2 regions of the Streptosporangium lutulentum genome follow, and region 2 is predicted to be linked to the other one. Evidence: riboswitches for the same ligand, from Rfam matches in the RefSeq annotation. Region 2 holds a riboswitch; the other holds the start of a gene.
The links. Region 2 has a riboswitch for glycine ahead of gcvT (glycine cleavage system aminomethyltransferase GcvT). Riboswitches for the same ligand answer to the same signal wherever they lie in the genome.
Positions count from the first base shown of each region.

Region 1: another riboswitch for glycine. It lies ahead of gcvP (aminomethyl-transferring glycine dehydrogenase); the one in region 2 lies ahead of gcvT (glycine cleavage system aminomethyltransferase GcvT).

Region 1 covers NZ_JAUSQU010000001.1:3,685,168-3,693,833, forward strand. Annotated here, with positions in the region: gene J2853_RS16485 (TetR/AcrR family transcriptional regulator C-terminal domain-containing protein) at 1-376, shown strand, start outside; gene J2853_RS16490 (DUF5999 family protein) at 740-931, shown strand; gene J2853_RS16495 (alpha/beta hydrolase family protein) at 949-1,554, opposite strand; gene J2853_RS16500 (hypothetical protein) at 1,691-2,029, shown strand; gene J2853_RS16505 (hypothetical protein) at 2,051-2,833, opposite strand; gene gcvP (aminomethyl-transferring glycine dehydrogenase) at 2,954-5,809, opposite strand; glycine riboswitch at 5,967-6,058, opposite strand; gene J2853_RS16515 (MerR family transcriptional regulator) at 6,073-6,693, opposite strand; gene J2853_RS16520 (bifunctional nuclease family protein) at 6,838-7,308, opposite strand; gene ftsR (transcriptional regulator FtsR) at 7,388-8,038, opposite strand; gene J2853_RS16530 (double zinc ribbon and FHA domain-containing protein) at 8,065-8,577, opposite strand.
Region 2 covers NZ_JAUSQU010000001.1:5,827,525-5,836,190, reverse strand. Annotated here, with positions in the region: gene J2853_RS25940 (DUF6286 domain-containing protein) at 1-249, shown strand, start outside; gene J2853_RS25935 (hypothetical protein) at 474-2,504, opposite strand; gene J2853_RS25930 (L-serine ammonia-lyase) at 2,920-4,296, opposite strand; gene gcvH (glycine cleavage system protein GcvH) at 4,371-4,760, opposite strand; gene gcvT (glycine cleavage system aminomethyltransferase GcvT) at 4,757-5,848, opposite strand; glycine riboswitch at 5,882-5,976, opposite strand; glycine riboswitch at 5,977-6,075, opposite strand; gene J2853_RS25915 (gamma-glutamyl-gamma-aminobutyrate hydrolase family protein) at 6,157-6,891, opposite strand; gene J2853_RS25910 (3-oxoacyl-ACP reductase) at 7,139-7,903, opposite strand; gene J2853_RS25905 (aldehyde dehydrogenase family protein) at 7,909-8,666, opposite strand, start outside.

The DNA.
Region 1 (8,666 bases), 2.1 Mb from region 2:
CGAGCCCGGCGGGAGCTGGCAGGAATGCGCGAAGGCCTGGTGCCGGGCGAGCCGGGACGCGCTCAGGGAGCACCCGGGGGTGCTGGCGCTGGCGCTGACCAAGCCGCCCAAGGGGCGCACCGCGCTCGCCATCAGGGAGCAGACCGACCAACTGGCCGAGGCGGGGCTCGGCGACGCGCCGGAGGCCGTGCGGGCGCTGCGCGCCTACGTCTTCGGCGCGGTGGCGGTGGAGGTGCAGCAGTCCGGCTGGGCCGAGCCAACGGATGATCATGATGGGCCATGGCGCCCTCCGTCGCAGGGCGGCGGCGATCCGAGGTCCGACGCCGACTTCGAACTCGGCCTGGACGCACTCCTGGCGGGGTTGACCAGGCACTGAGCCATGCCGGAGACTTGTTCTGGAGGGTTTGAGCGACTGGCGGCGTGTCACGCTTGGCCCGGTATCATTCCATGAGGCATGCTGTGCGATAGGTCACACCCCCCCGAAAGCTCCCGAGGGACTCACCCGATAGCAGTTCGCAAACAGTCCTAACGGACTATGTCGCCGGGGTGGGATCAGATCGCACACTTGTTCCTGATGTGCGGGCCTCACTTTGTCCGGGGCGCGCACGGCCATACGTCAACCATTTCAGATGCTCGTCTCCCCGTCCTGCGTGGAAACGGAGTCCCATCGGGGACGGTCCCCACCGGCTGTCCGATGTCGACCCCAGCGAGCCGACACGAGAGATCCGGAGGCACGCCGATGTGCCCGCACGAGCCGTCCTGTCCGTCCGCCGACGCGCTGGACCGCGAAGCCGCCCGCACGATGGCAGCCCATCCCGAGCAGGGATGGAGCCTGCTCTGCAACGGTGTGGTGTTGTTCGAGGACACCGGCGAGCTCCTGCCCGACGGCGCCGTCATCGAGCCGCACCGTCCACTGGCCGGCGTCGTCTGACCGTCACGCTCCGACCATCACGCCGAGCCCGGCCGCATCCTCACATCGAGCCACTCGGCGACGGCCTCCCCCACACGGGCGGGGGCCTTCTTGAGATCGTGGCCCTCCCCCGGAAGCACCACCAGTCGCGCGGTGTCCGCCGCCTCGGGCACGCCGAAGGGGTCTCGGTCTCCGCTCACCACCAGCACGTCCACGCCCGCCGCGCGCAGCTCCCCGGCGCGAGACCGCTCCGGTCTGCCCGGCGGGTGCAACGGGAACGCCAGCGCGACGACCGCCTCGGCCCCGGCCCGCGGAGCCGTACGGCACGCGACCCTGGCGCCGTTGCTCCGCCCGCCCTGCACGAGCGGCAGCCCCGGATAGCGCCCGCGAAGCGCGGCCACCAGCGCCTCCCACGCCTCGTCCTGCTTGACCGCCGACCCCGGCGCCCGGGCGCCCCGCATGCGGAACGGCTGAAGCACCCGCGCGACCACGCCCCCGATTCCCGTCACGGCGTCCCGTACGGCCAGCAGGTCCGGGGCGTCCACTCCCCCGGCCGAACCGTGGGTGAGCACCAGCAGGAAGCGGGCCGCGGCGACCTCGTCGATCTCCGCGACGGCCGGGCCGTGCGGAGTCACGATCTCCACAGGCGGCACCGCGACCGCGGTGGACACGCGTCTCGAACTCGGAGTGGACACAGATCTCGTCCTAACGGCTGATACCAAGGGCCGCACTCACGTGGAGAATCAGAGAGTGCCGGACTATCAAGATATTCGCCAGGACATGCGAGCCACCATCGAGGCCCGCCGGGAGCTCGGCCCGGAATACGAGGCCGCCCTGGTCGAGTCGTTCGTCGAGCGCCTCGACCAGAGCATCGCCCACCGCGTCCGGGCCGAGATGCACGCCGCCGGGGCCCCGCCCCACCCCTCTGCCCCGCCGCGGAAGAAGAGCGGCAATCCCTCGATCCCGATCGCGCTGGGCTCGATGGGCATCGGTATCCCGCTGACCGCCATCGCCGCGACGGAGGCGGGCACCGCGGGGCTGCTGCTGGCCTGGGTGGGCATCGTGGCGATCAACCTCGCCCACGCGATCGGCAACCGGCGCGACCGCGGCCGCGACTGAGACCTGAGCCCCCCACGGGGCTCAGGCGTCGCGGTCGAGCCGGAGACGGACCTCGGCGGCGAGCTCCTCGTCGGTGCTTTCCAGTCCGTAGCTCCACACCCGCTCGGCGTCCTCGTCACGCCCTCTGAGCGGGAGCGTGCGGGCCAGGAGCTCGATGGCCAGCGCGCTGGTCTCGACGTCGCCGCCCTCCTCGACCGCCGCGGAGAACTCGGCGCACGCCAGCTCCAGATGGGCGATGCCGAGCATCACCCGTAACCTGGGCACCTCGGCCACCTCCGGCACCGAGAGCGCCTCCAGGAGCACCTCCGCGGCCGCGCCCGCCTCGCCCTCCTCCAAGAACACCTCGGCCAGCCTCTGAGCGGCCCGAGAGGCGATCTCCGGGTCGGCGGTGGCCAGAGCCGCCCGCAGCGCCTCCTCCGCCTCCTGGTCCCCTGTGGCGAGCCTGGCGAGGGCCATGTGCGCCAGCGGGACGTAGGCCGGATTGCCGAGCCCGAGCGCGGCCTGCCAGGCGGCCCGGGCCTGGTCGACCAGATCCTCCCGCTCGAAGCTCCCGGCGAGCAGGCAGGCGGCCTGCGCGGCGAATTCCGGGTGACCGGTCCCCAGTGCCGTGCGCGCGGCCGCACGGGCTCCCGGCACGTCTCCGCTCTCCTCCAGCACCACCGCCAGACCCACCGCCGCCTGGGCCCGGTCGGGCTCCGCCGGATCGGCGGCCAGTTCCGCGAAGATCGTGGCGGCGCCGTCGAGATCGCCCGCCTCGGCCAGCTTCCGCGCGGTGTGCAAGGGACGCGTGTCCACCTCTGGCATGCAAGGTCCTTCCCCGGAATAAGGAAACGCCCCGAGCCTAACGACTCGGGGCCACGCACGTCCCCCTCCATAGGCGACGGGTGTGCGGCTCACCCGGCGAGGTGAGCCGCACCGGGTGGATCAGTCCTCGTAGGCCTCCAGCGGCGGGCAGGAGCACACCAGGTTGCGGTCGCCGTAGGCCTGGTCGATGCGGCGGACCGGCGACCAGTACTTGCCGTCGCGCAGGGAGGCCAGCGGGTAGGCCGCCTCGGTGCGCGTGTAGGGGTGGGCCCACTCGTCGGCGACCAGGCAGTCGGCCGTGTGCGGGGCGTTGCGCAGCGGGTTGTCGACCTTGTCGTACGCCCCGGAGGCGACCTTCTCGATCTCGCCCCGGATCGCGGTCATCGCCTCGCAGAACCTGTCGAGCTCGGCCAGGTCCTCGCTCTCCGTCGGTTCGATCATCAGCGTGCCGGCCACGGGGAAGGACATGGTCGGCGCGTGGAAGCCGTAGTCGATGAGCCGCTTGGCCACGTCGTCCACGGTCACGCCGGTCTCCTTGGTGATCTGGCGCAGGTCGATGATGCACTCGTGGGCGACCAGGCCGCCGCGGCCGGTGTAGAGGACCGGGTAGTGCGGGCTGAGCCTGCGGGCCAGGTAGTTGGCCGACAGGATGGCCTGCTCGGTGGCCGCCCTGAGCCCGTCGGCGCCCATCATCCGGATGTACGCCCAGGAGATGGGCAGGATGCCCGCCGAGCCGTACGGCGCGGCCGAGACCGGGCCGACCGGGGAGTCGTCGCGCAGCGGGTGGCCGGGCAGGTAGTCGGCGAGGTGAGCGCGGACCGCGACCGGGCCGACGCCGGGGCCGCCGCCGCCGTGCGGGATGCAGAAGGTCTTGTGCAGGTTCAGGTGGGAGACGTCCGCCCCGAACTCACCCAGCTTGGCCAGGCCGACCAGCGCGTTGAGGTTGGCGCCGTCGACGTAGACCTGGCCGCCCGCCTCGTGCACCAGCTCGCAGATCTGGACGATCGTCTCCTCGTACACGCCGTGCGTGGACGGGTAGGTCACCATGATCGCGGCGAGCCGGTCACGGTGCTTCTCGATCTTCGCGGTGAGGTCGGCGAGGTCCACGTTGCCGTTGTCGTCACAGGCGACCACGGTCACGCGCATGCCCGCCATGACGGCGCTGGCGGCGTTGGTGCCATGCGCGGAGGACGGGATCAGGCAGACGTCCCGGCTCCCCTCGCCACGCGCCTTGTGGTAGGCGCGGATCGCCAGGAGGCCCGCGAACTCGCCCTGGGAGCCGGCGTTGGGCTGGATCGACACGGCGTCGTAGCCGGTGACCTCGGCCAGCCAGCCCTCCAGCTCCCCGATCAGCTCGATGTAGCCCCTGGCCTGGTCCTCGGGAGCGTAGGGGTGCAGCCCGGCGAACTCCGGCCAGGTGATCGGCTCCATCTCGGTGGTCGCGTTGAGCTTCATGGTGCAGGAGCCCAGCGGGATCATCGACCGGTCGAGCGCGATGTCCTTGTCCTGGAGCTTGCGCAGGTAACGCAGCAGCGCCGTCTCGGAGCGGTGGCTGTGGAAGACCGGGTGGGTCAGGTATTCGCTGGTGCGCACCAGGGCGGCGGGCAGGGCGTCGTGCGTGGTGGAGTCGAGGTCGGCCAGGACCGCGCCGTTGACCTCGAAGGCCGCCAGGACCTGCTCCAGATGGACGAACTCGGTCTTCTCATCGCAGGTGACGCCCACGTGGTCGGCGTCGGCCAGGCGCAGGTTGATCCCGTTGTCGCGGGCCGCGGCGACGATCTCGGCCGCGCGGCCGGGCACCCTGGCCAGCACGGTGTCGAAGAAGGTGTCGTGCACGACCTCGACGCCGCCCTGGCGGAGGCCCTCGGCGAGCACGACGGCGTGCCGGTGGGCGCGGAGGCCGATCCGGCGCAGCCCCTCGGGACCGTGGTAGACGGCGTACATGCCCGCGATCACGGCGAGCAGCACCTGCGCGGTGCAGATGTTGCTGGTCGCCTTCTCCCTGCGGATGTGCTGCTCGCGGGTCTGCAGGGCGAGCCGGTAGGCGGGGCGCCTGTCGGCGTCCTGGGAGACTCCGACCAGGCGGCCGGGCATCTGACGCTGCAGTCCCTCGCGAACCGCCATGTAGGCCGCGTGGGGGCCGCCGAAGCCGAGCGGGACGCCGAAGCGCTGCGAGGAGCCGATCGCGATGTCGGCGCCGAGCTCGCCGGGCGCGGCGAGCACGGTGAGGGCGAGCAGGTCGGCGGCGGCGACCACCTGGGCGCCGATCGCGTGCGCGGCGTCGGCGACGGCGCGGAAGTCCCCGACCCGGCCGCCGGCGCCCGGGTACTGGACGAGCACGCCGAAGCACTCGGGGAGTTCGCCAGTGAGGTCGTTCTCGACCAGCTCGATGCCGAGCGGCTCGGCCCGGGTCCGCAGCACCGCCTTGGTCTGCGGCAGCGCGTCGGCGTCGACCACGAACACGTTCGTGGTCGTGCGGCTCGCGCGGCGGGCCAGGGTCATGGCCTCGGCCGCGGCGGTGGCCTCGTCCAGCAGGGAGGCGCCGGCGACGTCGAGCGCGGTCAGGTCGGAGACGACCGTCTGGAAGTTGAGCAGGGCCTCCAGCCGGCCCTGGGAGATCTCCGGCTGGTAGGGCGTGTACGCGGTGTACCAGCCCGGGTTCTCCAGGAGGTTGCGGCGGATGACACCCGGGGTGATCGTGTCGTGGTAGCCGAGGCCGATCATCGAGGTGAGCACGCTGTTGCGCTTCGCGAGGGCGCGCAGCTCGGCGATGGCCTCGGGCTCGCTCGCCGCCGGGGGCAGGCTCAGCCGGTCGGAGACCCGGATCGCCTCCGGAACGGCCACCGCGATCATGTCGGCGGTGGAGGCGAATCCGACCGCCTCCAGCATGCGGGTCTGGGCTGCGTCGTCAGGCCCGATGTGGCGGGTCGCGAACGGCGGAGATATGAGCTCACTGAGCGGTGACAGGTCGGTCATGGAGAGCCTCCCGATGCGGTGGAGACCGGCGCAGGGCGCGGGCGTATGCCGGATTCCCCCTCTGTCACCTCGACCTGAGAGCTTCGCCTTCCCTGCCGGGGAGACTTTCACCGTCGGTGAGACACGTCTGGCGGACGTGCCTTCTTTCCAGAGTTGCCTCATCCGCGCGGTACAGGGTGCCTGAGAGATTCCGGGGAGGTTGCTCCTTCGGCGCCCCGATCTTGTCGGGGTCTCTCCCGCACGGTGTCAGTGGCGAGACAACTTTACCCCGTACGGCGAGCCCTGCGACGACGGGCCAGCTCATCGGCGTGATGATCTTCTAAAGGGCTCTCGCCCGACTCCGCGGGTTCGCCGGGAAGATCTGCGAGGGAGCCCTCCACCTCCTGCCACACCCGTCCGAGCGCGATGCCGAAGACGCCCTGACCGCCCTGGAGCAGGTCGATGACCTCGTCGGGCGAGGTGCACTCGTAGACGCTCACCCCGTCGCTCATCAACGTGATCTGGGCGAGGTGGTTGACGCCGCGGTCACGCAGGTGCTGCACCGCGATGCGGATCTGCTGGAGGGAGACGCCGGTGTCGAGAAGCCGCTTGACGACCTTGAGCACGAGGATGTCGCGGAAGCCGTACAGCCGTTGGGAACCCGAACCGTGAGCGGCTCGCACGGTGGGCTCGACCAGTCCGGTGCGCGCCCAGTAATCCAGTTGCCGGTAGGTGATGCCGACCGCGGCACAGGCCGTCGCACCTTTGTATCCGATGTCGGCGGGCACTTTCACCGGTTGCCCGTCGAACAGCAGACCTTCTTCACCCGCGCGCTGACGTGCCGATTGGCGCCGTTCCGGGTCATCCTGATCGGCGTTTCTATCCTCGCCGCTGCTGACCGCCACGCGGACCTCCGGCTTTCTCTCATCCCACGGCCTGATCTGGGGGTTTGCGCACGGCCGCAGGTTTCACTTGCACCGTAAGACTGGGGCCAAGCTCAGTCAACGACCCCACCCGGCGCGTCGTGAAGCGTAAATGCACCGAAATACCTACCCCGCGCGACCAAAGTCCTCGGGCGTAATCGTGTCAAGGAATTCCCTGAACTTCTCCACTTCGTCCTCCTGGTCGTCGGGAATGATCACCCCGGCTTCCCGGACCACCTCCTCGCTCGCGAAGATGCGTGCGCCGGTGCGGAGTGCCAAGGCGATCGAGTCCGAAGGACGGGCGCTCACCTCGACCCCGTTCGAGAACACAAGATCGGCGAAGAAGATCCCGTCGCGTAGCGCGACGATGTTGACCGTGCTCAGCCGGATCCCCAGCCCGTCGAGCACATCACGGAAAAGGTCATGGGTGAGCGGCCGGGGCGGTGGCTCCTCGGCCTGGGCCATGGCGATCGCCGTGGCCTCAGTCATACCGATCCAGATCGGTAGATAGCGCTCTCCTTGCGCCTCCTTGAGCAGGACGATCGGCTGGTTGGAGGGCATCTCAACCCGAACGCCCACGACCTCCATCTGCAACACGGGCTGCTCCGTCTTCGCTGGATTCCGACCGGTTTGTTCAACGTAACACTCGTGGGGGTACGAGTGCCTGGTCAGGTTCTCACCGGCCCAGGACCCCACGAACGCCCGAACGCAGAAGTGAGGCGTGCAATTCCAGCAGCAGGCCCGTTATCTCCCTGGCCGTCTCGTCGGCCTGGTCGATGGCGCCCGGCCCCCGGCGGCGCAGCAGAGGGGCGACGGCCTGCTCCACGAGGCCGGCCTCGCGCTCGGCGGCGGCCCTGACCGCCCGCAGGTGACGCGCCCGCAGGCCGAAGGCCGCGAGGGCGCCGACGCTGCGGGCCACGGCCAGCGCCTCGGCGTTGTAGTGGCGGGCCACGGCGGCCAGCAGGCCGTAGTCCTCCAGCTCTGTGAGGGTCTCCTCGTCGAGCTCGGCGGCGGCGAGGAGCTCCTCGCGGCTGAGACGGACCTCGGGGGGCGCGTCGTCGGGGACGGCCCGCGGTTTCGAGACCGGCCGATCGTCGCGATCGGCCGCCTCGAGGTGGTCCTTGATCACACGCAGCGGCAGGTAGCGGTCACGCTGCTCGCTGAGGATGTAGCGCAGCCGCTCGACGTCGGCGTAGGTGAACTTGCGGTAGCCGGAGGGACTGCGCTCCGGCTCGATCAACCCCTCGCCCTCCAGGAAACGAATCTTGGAGATGCTGACGTCGGGGAACTCGCTCTGCAGGAGAGCGAGCACCTCCCCGATGCTCATGTGCGCACGAGCGGCCTGCGAGCTCATCATCCTCCAGCGGCGCCACGGGTGAGGAAGACCAGGCGGAACTTGCCGATCTGCACTTCGTCCCCGCCGTACAGCGGGACCTCCTCGATCCGCTCGCGGTTGACGTAGGTGCCGTTCAGGCTGCCGACGTCACGGACGGTGAACATCGCGCCGCCGTGCCGGTAGAACTCCACGTGACGCCGCGAGACCGTGACGTCGTCGAGGAAGATGTCGCTCGCGGGATGACGGCCCACTGTGGTGAGGTCGTTGTCCAGGAGAAAACGGCTGCCCGCGTTGGGACCGCGCATGGCGACCAGCAACGCGGTGCCCGGGGGCAACTGCTCCACGGCTTGCCGCTCGGCGAGAAGCGTCTCTCCGGTCTCCGCCTCGTAGGCCTCGATCCCGGAGAGGGAGATGGTCGACGTGCTGTCTCCGGGTGGTTCGGCCCTGCTCAGCGGCGACCCGCAATGTGAACAGAAACGGGCATCCTCAGGGTTGGCATGACCGCACTGCGTGCAGTAGACGCTCGGCATCGATCGGCTCGGCCTCCTACCGCGAAGACGCGGCAACGGTGCTCAGGATGCGCGCCTCGCTTCTTCGCTTCTCAAGTGTTCTTTCAGAC
Region 2 (8,666 bases):
GTGATGGGCCTGACGAGGTCCGGGCTCCGCCGTACGCTGCGGCAGGCCGCCGAGTCGGTGGGCGAGGTGGGCAGGGCGCGGGTGCGGCTCACGTCGAAGGACGTCGAGGTCACCGTGCTCACCGACGCGGACAGGACCGGTCCGCTGCTGCGCCAGGTGGGTGCGGCGGTGGGTGACCGGCTGGCGGGCCTGGGGGCGATGTGCGGTGGCGAGGTCGTGGTACGACTGCGCAGGAGAAGGAACCGATGAGGGCGTATCTGGGCAACCGGATCGGCCTGGCCGTCACCGGGACGGTGCTGACCACGGCCGGATTCTACGGTTTCCTCCGCGGGTGGGGCGGGATCGCCGGCCTGCCGGGTGAGGAGCGGATCCTGAGCCAGGGGTCGCCCGGCAGGCTGGCCGGGCATCCCTGGGCGGGGTGGCTGGTCGCGCTGACGCTGGTGGTGCTGGCGCTCCTCGCGATCCGGTGGCTGCTACACGCCGTCGGATGGAGGCGGTGGGGGAGGCGAGCCGGGGCCGGGGTCACGACGCTCGGTGGCGCCCTTAAAGAAATCGAAGGGCTCGGCCGCGTTCGCGTGAGGCTCGTAAGGGATGAGCGTGTGCGGATCGGAGTGAGCTGCGCGCCCACGGCCGACGTCGGCAAACTGGTGGCGCGGCTCAACAAGGACGCCGTCGGAAAGGTTCGCAGGACGCTCGGGCATCCTGAACTGGGGGCGGTCGTCCGCCTGCACGTCCGCCGCCGCTGACCGCTCGCGCGGGAACCTTCCGCGGCGGGATTCCTCGGGCCAGAACCCCTCGTGCCGGGTTTCCTCGCGGAGGGATCCCTCCTGCCAGAACCCGCCGTGCTGGGATTCCTCGTGCCGGGATCTTTCGTGCCGAAGCACCTCGGGCCGGAACCCGTCGGGCCGGAGTCCCTCGTGACGGAACCCCTCGAACCCCTCGAACCCCTCGGGATGGGGCCTTGCGGGCTGAAACGCCTCGCGGCCGAGCCCCGCGGGGTCGAGGTCCTCGTGCGGGGGCTCTCCGTGCGGGGGTTCCTCGTGCGGGGATTCATCGCGCCGGGATCTGCCGTGCCTGGACCGGTGCCCGGCTTCCTCATGCTCGGCTCTCTCGTGCCTGGCGCCGAAGGCCAGACCGGCGGCCAGGCAGAGCAGCGGGAGGGCCGGCACGACGTAGCGGTGGTCGAAGGCGGCGATGAAGGGCGGCAGGACCAGCAGCATGGTCCCCGCGGCCCACGGCAGCAGTACGGCGCCGCCGAGCCGCCGCAGGCGCATCAGGACGCCGACGAGGCCGATCAGCAGGATCACCGCCAGGAACGGGCCGCGCAGGAAGCCGTTCTGCTGGTAGGCGCGCAGCCAGCCGGCGTACGGCTCGACCATGGAGGGCGCGCCGGAGGTGCCCTGGTAGGCCACCGTCAGCTCCTCGGCGGTCTTTCCCTGTGAGGCGACCCCCTTGGAGAAGGGCTTGACCTCGTCGGGGAAGACGTACGCGCTCTGCGGGCCGGGGGTGGGGTAGACGCGGCGGTTCCAGTCGAAGATGTAGGCCACATCGGTCAGGCCCGCCCGGAGGAAGTCCAGGGGCTGGGCGAGGATGGCCTGGGTGGCGAAGTCACCGGCGAGTTTGTCCCGTTCGGCCCAGGTGCCCTTGATCTTGTTCAGTGGTGACGCGCCGTCCCAGATGTAGACCGGCGGCGCCGGTCGTTCGCCCACCGGCTCCGTGGGGCAGAGCGCGGCCTCCGGCCCGGTGGGCTTGATCTTCTCGCAGTCGGCGAAGGTGGCGGTGCGCGCCCACAGGAAGGCGTTGCCCCGGGTCAGCCCGTAGCTCCCGTACTCGGATTCGAACCAGACGGCATAGGAGCCCAGGCCGATCGCGGCGGCCAGGGTGGCGGCGGTGACCGCCCTCCACCCGGCTCGGCGGATCAGCATGCCGACCAGCGCCACGGCGATCAGCGGCAGCCCGATCGTCCGGGTGACGGTCGCCGCGGCCAGCAGGATCCCGGCGAGCAGCGCGACCCACACCGGTGGGCGCCGCCACCACAGCAGCAGCGTGACCGCGAGCACCGCCAGGAACTGGAAGAGCAGGTCCGCCATGACGAGGTGTTCGAGCTGGACCTGGTGGACGTCCAGCAGCACGGGCAGCGCGGCGAGCGTCGCGCCCCATCCTGGCAGCCCGCCCAGGCGGCGCAGCAGCAGGTAGACGCAGGCGGCCACGGTCAGTCCGAGCAGGTGCTGGACCACGACCACGGCCTGGACGCTGGACAGCGGCTCCAGCATCCACAGGAACAGCGAGTAGCCCGACGGGCGCGACTCCATGGGACGGGGGTCGAGCCCGCCGCCGAGGTAGACGAACGAGTCGGCCCAGAACCACAGGGCCGGCCGGTAGCCGAGCACGGCCAGAGCCCGGAGTCCGCCGCCGGCCAGGAGAGCGGCCAGGAAGAGCCAGTGTGCGCCGAGGAAGCGGAGCAAGCGCTGAGGGCGACTCGCCGGGGGCGTTCCCGTTGACACCAGAACCTCCTGAGTCTCTCCGACAAGGCCACCCAGCATAGGTGCGGGATCAGATGGTCTTGTACGAGACAGCGAAAGTTGTGTTGATTTGGACTGTTTGTCGGAGGGGCGGTCGCGGGCGGATCACCGCGGGGCGGAGCCGATCAGGGGGACGACGCGGACTGTCGGCGGTCGACGTCGCCCCTCGCCCGGCGCCGGCCATGAGCCGTCGGCGGTCAGCGTCCCTCGCCCGCGCCGCCTCTCGACCGGCGTCGGTCGAGAGGCCCCGATCGGCGCCGGCCATGGGCCGTCGGCGGTCAGCGCCCCCCGATCGGCATCGGTCATGGGCCGACGCCGATCGGTGCGGTCTGACCGGCGTCGGTCATGGGTCGTCAGCGGTCAGCGTGGGCCGATCGGTCCCCCCGAGGGGGGCCGGTCAGCATTCGATGACGTTCACGGCGAGGCCGCCGCGGCTGGTCTCCTTGTACTTGTCGAGCATGTCGCGACCGGTGTCGCGCATCGTTTTGATCGCCTTGTCCAGGGACACGAAGTGACGGCCGTCGCCGCGCAGCGCGATCCTGGCCGCGGCGATGGCCTTGATCGAGGCCACCGCGTTGCGCTCGATGCACGGGATCTGGACCAGGCCGCCGATCGGGTCGCAGGTCAGGCCCAGGTTGTGCTCGATGCCGATCTCGGCGGCGTTCTCCACCTGCTCGGGGGTTCCGCCCAGCACCTCGGTGAGCCCGGCGGCGGCCATCGAGCAGGCCGAGCCGACCTCGCCCTGGCAGCCGACCTCGGCGCCGGAGATGGAGGCGTTCTCCTTGAACAGCACCCCGATCGCTCCGGCGGTCAGCAGGAAGCGGACCACTCCCTCGTCGTCTGACCGCCGCGTGAAGCGGTCGTAGTAGGTGAGCACCGCGGGGATGATGCCCGCGGCGCCGTTGGTGGGAGCGGTGACGATCCGGCCGCCGGCGGCGTTCTCCTCGTTGACGGCGAGGGCGAACAGCGAGACCCAGTCCATGGTCTGCAGCGAGTCCTTGTCCGGGGACTCGCCCTGGAGCTGCCGGTGGAGCTGGTGGGCTCGGCGGCGGACCTTCAGGCCGCCGGGCAGCACGCCCTCCTTGGAGATGCCCCGCCGTACGGACTCCGACATGACCTTCCAGAGGTGGAGGAGCTGGGCGCGGATCTCGGCCTCGGTGCGGCCGAACGCCTTCTCGTTCTCCAGCATCAGCCCGGAGATCGACAGGCCCGTCTCGTGGCAGTGGGCGAGGAGCTCGGCGGCCGACAGGAAGGGGTACGGCACCACGGTGTCGTCCTGCTTGATCCGGTCGGCGCCCGTGGCGTTCTCGTCCACGACGAAGCCGCCGCCCACCGAGTAGTAGACCTTCTCGCGGTGGGCCTCGCCGTTCTCGGAGAAGGCGGTGAAGCGCATGCCGTTGGGATGGCCGGGGAGGGAGATCTTGCGTTCGAAGACCAGGTCCTCACCGATGACGAAAGGGATCTCGTGGGAGCCGTACAGGGAGATCCGGCCGGACGCGCGCATGGCGGCCAGCCGCTCGTCCACGGTGTCGACGTCGACGAGTTCGGGCTTCTCGCCTGTCAGGCCGAGCAGGACGGCCTTGTCGCTGCCGTGCCCCTTGCCGGTCAGCCCGAGCGAGCCGTACAGGATGACCTCGACCCTGGCGGTCTTCTCCAGGAGTCCGTCCTGGTCGAGCCCCCGGGCGAACTTGTGGGCGGCGGCCATCGGCCCGCCGGTGTGGGAACTGGACGGGCCGATTCCGATCTTGAAAAGATCGAAGACACTGATCGTCATTGATCTGGTCCTTCACATCGCCGTGACCACGCGCACGCGTCGGTGCGCGTGGTCACGGCGCAAGATGGGAAATTTTATGACTCACCAGAGGTGAGCGCGGTGTACTCCTCGGGGGACAGCAGATCGTCGGCGGTGCCCTCAAGGCGGATGCGGAACAGCCAGCCGTCGCCGTAGGAGTCGCTGTTGACCAGCGAGGGGTCTTCGACGACCGTCTGGTTGACCTCGACGATCTCGCCGCCGACCGGGGCGAAGATGTCGCTGACCGACTTGGTCGACTCGACCTCGCCGACCGCGTCGCCGGCGGCGACCGTCGTACCGATCTCGGGGACCTGTACGAAGACCACGTCGCCCAGCGCCTCGGCGGCGTATTCGGTGATGCCCACGGTGAGGGTCAGGCCGTCATCGATGCCGGCGACCCACTCGTGCTCCTTGGTGTACTGCAGGTCATCGGGAATGCTGCTCACTTTTTCCTCCTGTAGAAAGGCAGTTCGACGACGTCGACCGCCTCGTGGCTACCTCGGATGTCCACGGCCAGGCCGGTGGACAGGCCGTTGTCCACGTAGGCCATCGCGATGGGCCTGCCCAGTGACTGGGAGGGCGCCCCGCTGGTGACCTCGCCGACGACGCTGCCGTCGCCGGCGACCACCACCGGATACCCGTGACGGGGTACCCTGCGGCCGGTCGCGATCAATCCGACCAGGCGGCGGGCCGGCGGGACGTCCTTGAGTGGTTCCAGGGCGGCCCGGCCGACGAAGTCGCCCGGTTTGTCAAACCTCACCACACGGCCCAGCCCGGCGTCGAACGGAGTGTGCTCCGCGGACAGTTCGTTGCCGTAGAGCGGCATGCCCGCCTCCAGGCGAAGGGTGTCGCGCGCGGACAGGCCGGCGGGGATCAGGCCGTACGGCTCGCCCGCCTTGGTGAGCGCGGCCCAGAGCGGCTCCGCGTCGCCGGCCGCGACGAACAGCTCGAAGCCGTCCTCGCCGGTGTATCCGGTGCGGGCGACGAGAGCCTCGCGACCGGCCACGGTGGCGGGCAGTCCCGCGTAGTACTTGAGCCCGTCGAGGTCGGCGTCGGTGAGCTCGCCCAGGATGGCCTGTGCCCGCGGGCCCTGGACCGCGATCAGCGCGTACTGCTCGGAGCGGTCGTCCACCGTCGCGTCGAAGGACGAGGCGCGGTCGGTGAGCTCGGCGGCCACCCGGGGATAGTTGGAGGCGTTGGCGACGACCATGAACTCGTCGGGGGCCAGCCGGTAGACGATCAGATCGTCCAGCACGTGGCCCTCGGCGTCGACGATCATCGTGTAGCGGGCGCGGCCCGTTTCGACGGCGGAGATGTAGCCGACCAGCGCGTGGTCGAGGGCCTCACCGGCCTGCGCGCCGGTCACGAAGATCTCGCCCATGTGGGACAGGTCGAACAGGCCTGCCGCCTGGCGGACCGCGTTGTGCTCGATGGACTCGCTGCCGTAGCGGAGTGGCATCAGCCAGCCCGCGAAGTCGGTCAGCGTCGCGCCGAGGGTCTCGTGGACACCGCGCAGCGGCGTAGGTCGGGACATGTTCGCACCTCAGGCAGGGGACAGATGAGAGCATCCTCCCCCTCTGTCATGGGTGCCTGAGAGTTTCGCCCGGTTTTTACCGGACTTTCACCTTCGGCGAGGCCACGAGGCCTGCTTTCCAGAGGGCACCTACCCGTACGGTCCTTTGCCTTGAGAGGTTCGCGGGGAGGGCTTGCTCCTTCAGGGGTCCTGGTCTGGCTGTCAGGACGCTCTCCCGCACGGGATTCAATCGGTGTCGTGACCAGCCTAACGGCCCGCACCGGCCCTGCGAAATCCCCGTGCGGCGGCGAAACGCGGCCGCCCGCCGCTCAGGGGCGGATGTGCCGGACCAGGGCCTCGAAGAGGGTGGACTCGTCCTCGTTCTCGGGGTGCCACTGGACCGCGAGGGCGAACGGGTGGCCGGCCAGTTCGACGGCCTCGATCGTGCCGTCCTCGGTGTGGGCGGACACGGTCAGGCCCGCGCCCAGGCGGTCGATCGCCTGGTGGTGGTAGTGGGCCGCCTCGACGCTCTCGGCGTCGAAGATCTTGGCGAGCCGGGTGCCCGGCACCGGCCGTACGGGCATCCGGCCGAATCGACCGGGGGCCGGGGAGTGATCCGGGTGGCCGACCACGTCGGGGAGGTGCTGGTGGAGGCTGCCGCCGAGGGCGACGTTCAGGACCTGGAGACCCCGGCAGATCCCGAGGAACGGGATGCGCCGATCCAGGGCCGTCCGGACCAGCCCGAACTCGGCGTCGTCGCGGAACCCGCGGATGTTGCCGGTCAGCTCGTGCGTGGTCTCGCCGTACCGCGCCGGATCGATGTCTCCGCCACCGGCCAGGATCAGCCCGTCCAGGCGGCCCGCCAGCGCGGCGGGATCGCCCGCCGGGGGCAGGAGCACCGGCTGCCCGCCCGCGCGGACCACGTGGTCGACGTAGTTGTACGGCAGGAGCGCGGTGGTCATCTCCCAGACGGTGAACTTCGCGGGTTCGACGTAGCAGGTGATGCCGATGACGGGACGGGACATGATCTCTTTCTTGCCGGAGGCCGGGACGAGGGGCGTCATGCCCGCGTTCCGGCATGTTATCGATGACGGCGCTGTGAGGTGCGGCACCCGCTCGGCGATGGTCGGTCTACGACACCTGTTCACGACGGCGGTGCCGGGGGGCGCCGGCTCGGTTTACGGCATCCGTTCACGACGGCGGTGCCGGGGGCGCCGGCTCGGCGGTGGTCGGTCTACGACATCCGTCCATGACGGCGGTGCCGCAGGGCGCCGGCTCGGCGGCCGGAGGCGCCCCGCGGCACCCGTCCCGCTACAGCGGGGTGACGTAGGCGCCCGAGATGCCGCCGTCCACCAGGAACTCCGACCCGGTGATGAAGCTCGCGTCGTCCGACGCCAGGAAGGCCACCGCGGCGGCGATCTCGGAGGCCTCGGCGAACCGGCCGACCGGGATGTGCACCAGGCGGCGCTGCGCCCGCTCGGGGTCCTTGGCGAACAGTTCCTGCAGCAGCGGTGTGTTCACCGGCCCCGGGCAGAGCGCGTTCACCCGGATGCCCTCGCGGGCGAACTGCACGCCGAGCTCGCGGGACATGGCCAGCACCCCGCCCTTCGAGGCGGTGTAGGAGATCTGGCTGGTGGCCGATCCCATCACGGCCACGAAGGACGCGGTGTTGATGATCGAGCCCTTGCCCTGGCGTTGCATGTAGGGGATGGCGTACTTGCAGCACAGGTAGACCGAGGTGAGGTTGACCTCCTGGACCCGGCGCCAGGCGTCGAGGCCGGTCTCCAGGATCGAGTCGTCGTCCGGCGGCGAGATGCCCGCGTTGTTGAACGCGATGTCCACGCTGCCGTAGGTGTCGAACGCGGTCTGGAACATCCGGACGACGTCGGTCTCGCTGGTGACGTCCGCCTTGACGAACAGGCCGTTCACCTCGGCCGCGGCCGCCGACCCGCTCGTCTCGTCGAGATCCACGCACACGACGTGGGCGCCTTCCTCGGCGAACCGGCGCGCGGTGGCCAGCCCGATGCCGCTTCCCGCGCCGGTGATGACGGCCACCCGGCCCTGCAAACGCTGCATATCTGTCAATCCTCCGAAATGAAGACGTTCTTGGTCTCGGTGAACGCGGACAGGGCGTCCGGGCCCAGTTCGCGTCCGAGCCCGGACTGTTTGAAACCGCCGAACGGCGTCCAGTAGCGGACGCTCGAATGGGAGTTCACGCTGAGGTTGCCCGCGTCCACCGCCCGTGCCACCCGGAGCGCGCGGCCGACGTCGCGGGTCCAGATGGATCCGCTGAGGCCGTATCGCGTGTCGTTGGCGATCCGTACGGCGTCCGCCTCGTCGTCGAACGGCGCCACCGACACCACCGGCCCGAAGATCTCCTCGGTGAAGGCCGGGTCGTCCGGCGCCTGAGGGGTCAGGATCGTCGCGGGGAACCAGAAACCGGGACCGGACGGGCACGAACCCTGCAGGTAGGGGGAGCCGGTGACAAAGGAGGCCACCCGGCCGCGGTGCTCGGCGCTGATCAGCGGGCCCATCTCGGTGCCCTCGTCGCGGGGGTCGCCGACCTTGACCTTCAGCACCGCCTCCGACAGGCGCGCCATGAAGTCGTCGTACACCGAGCGCTCCACCAGGATCCGCGAACGCGCGCAGCAGTCCTGGCCCGCGTTGTCGAACACCGCGTACGGCGCGGTCGCGGCGGCCTTCTCCAGATCGGCGTCGGCGAAGATCACATTGGCGCTCTTGCCGCCCAGTTCCAGCGTGATCCGCTTGACCTGCCCGGCGCACTTCGCCGCGATCTCCTTGCCGACCTCGGTCGAGCCGGTGAACACGATCTTCGCCA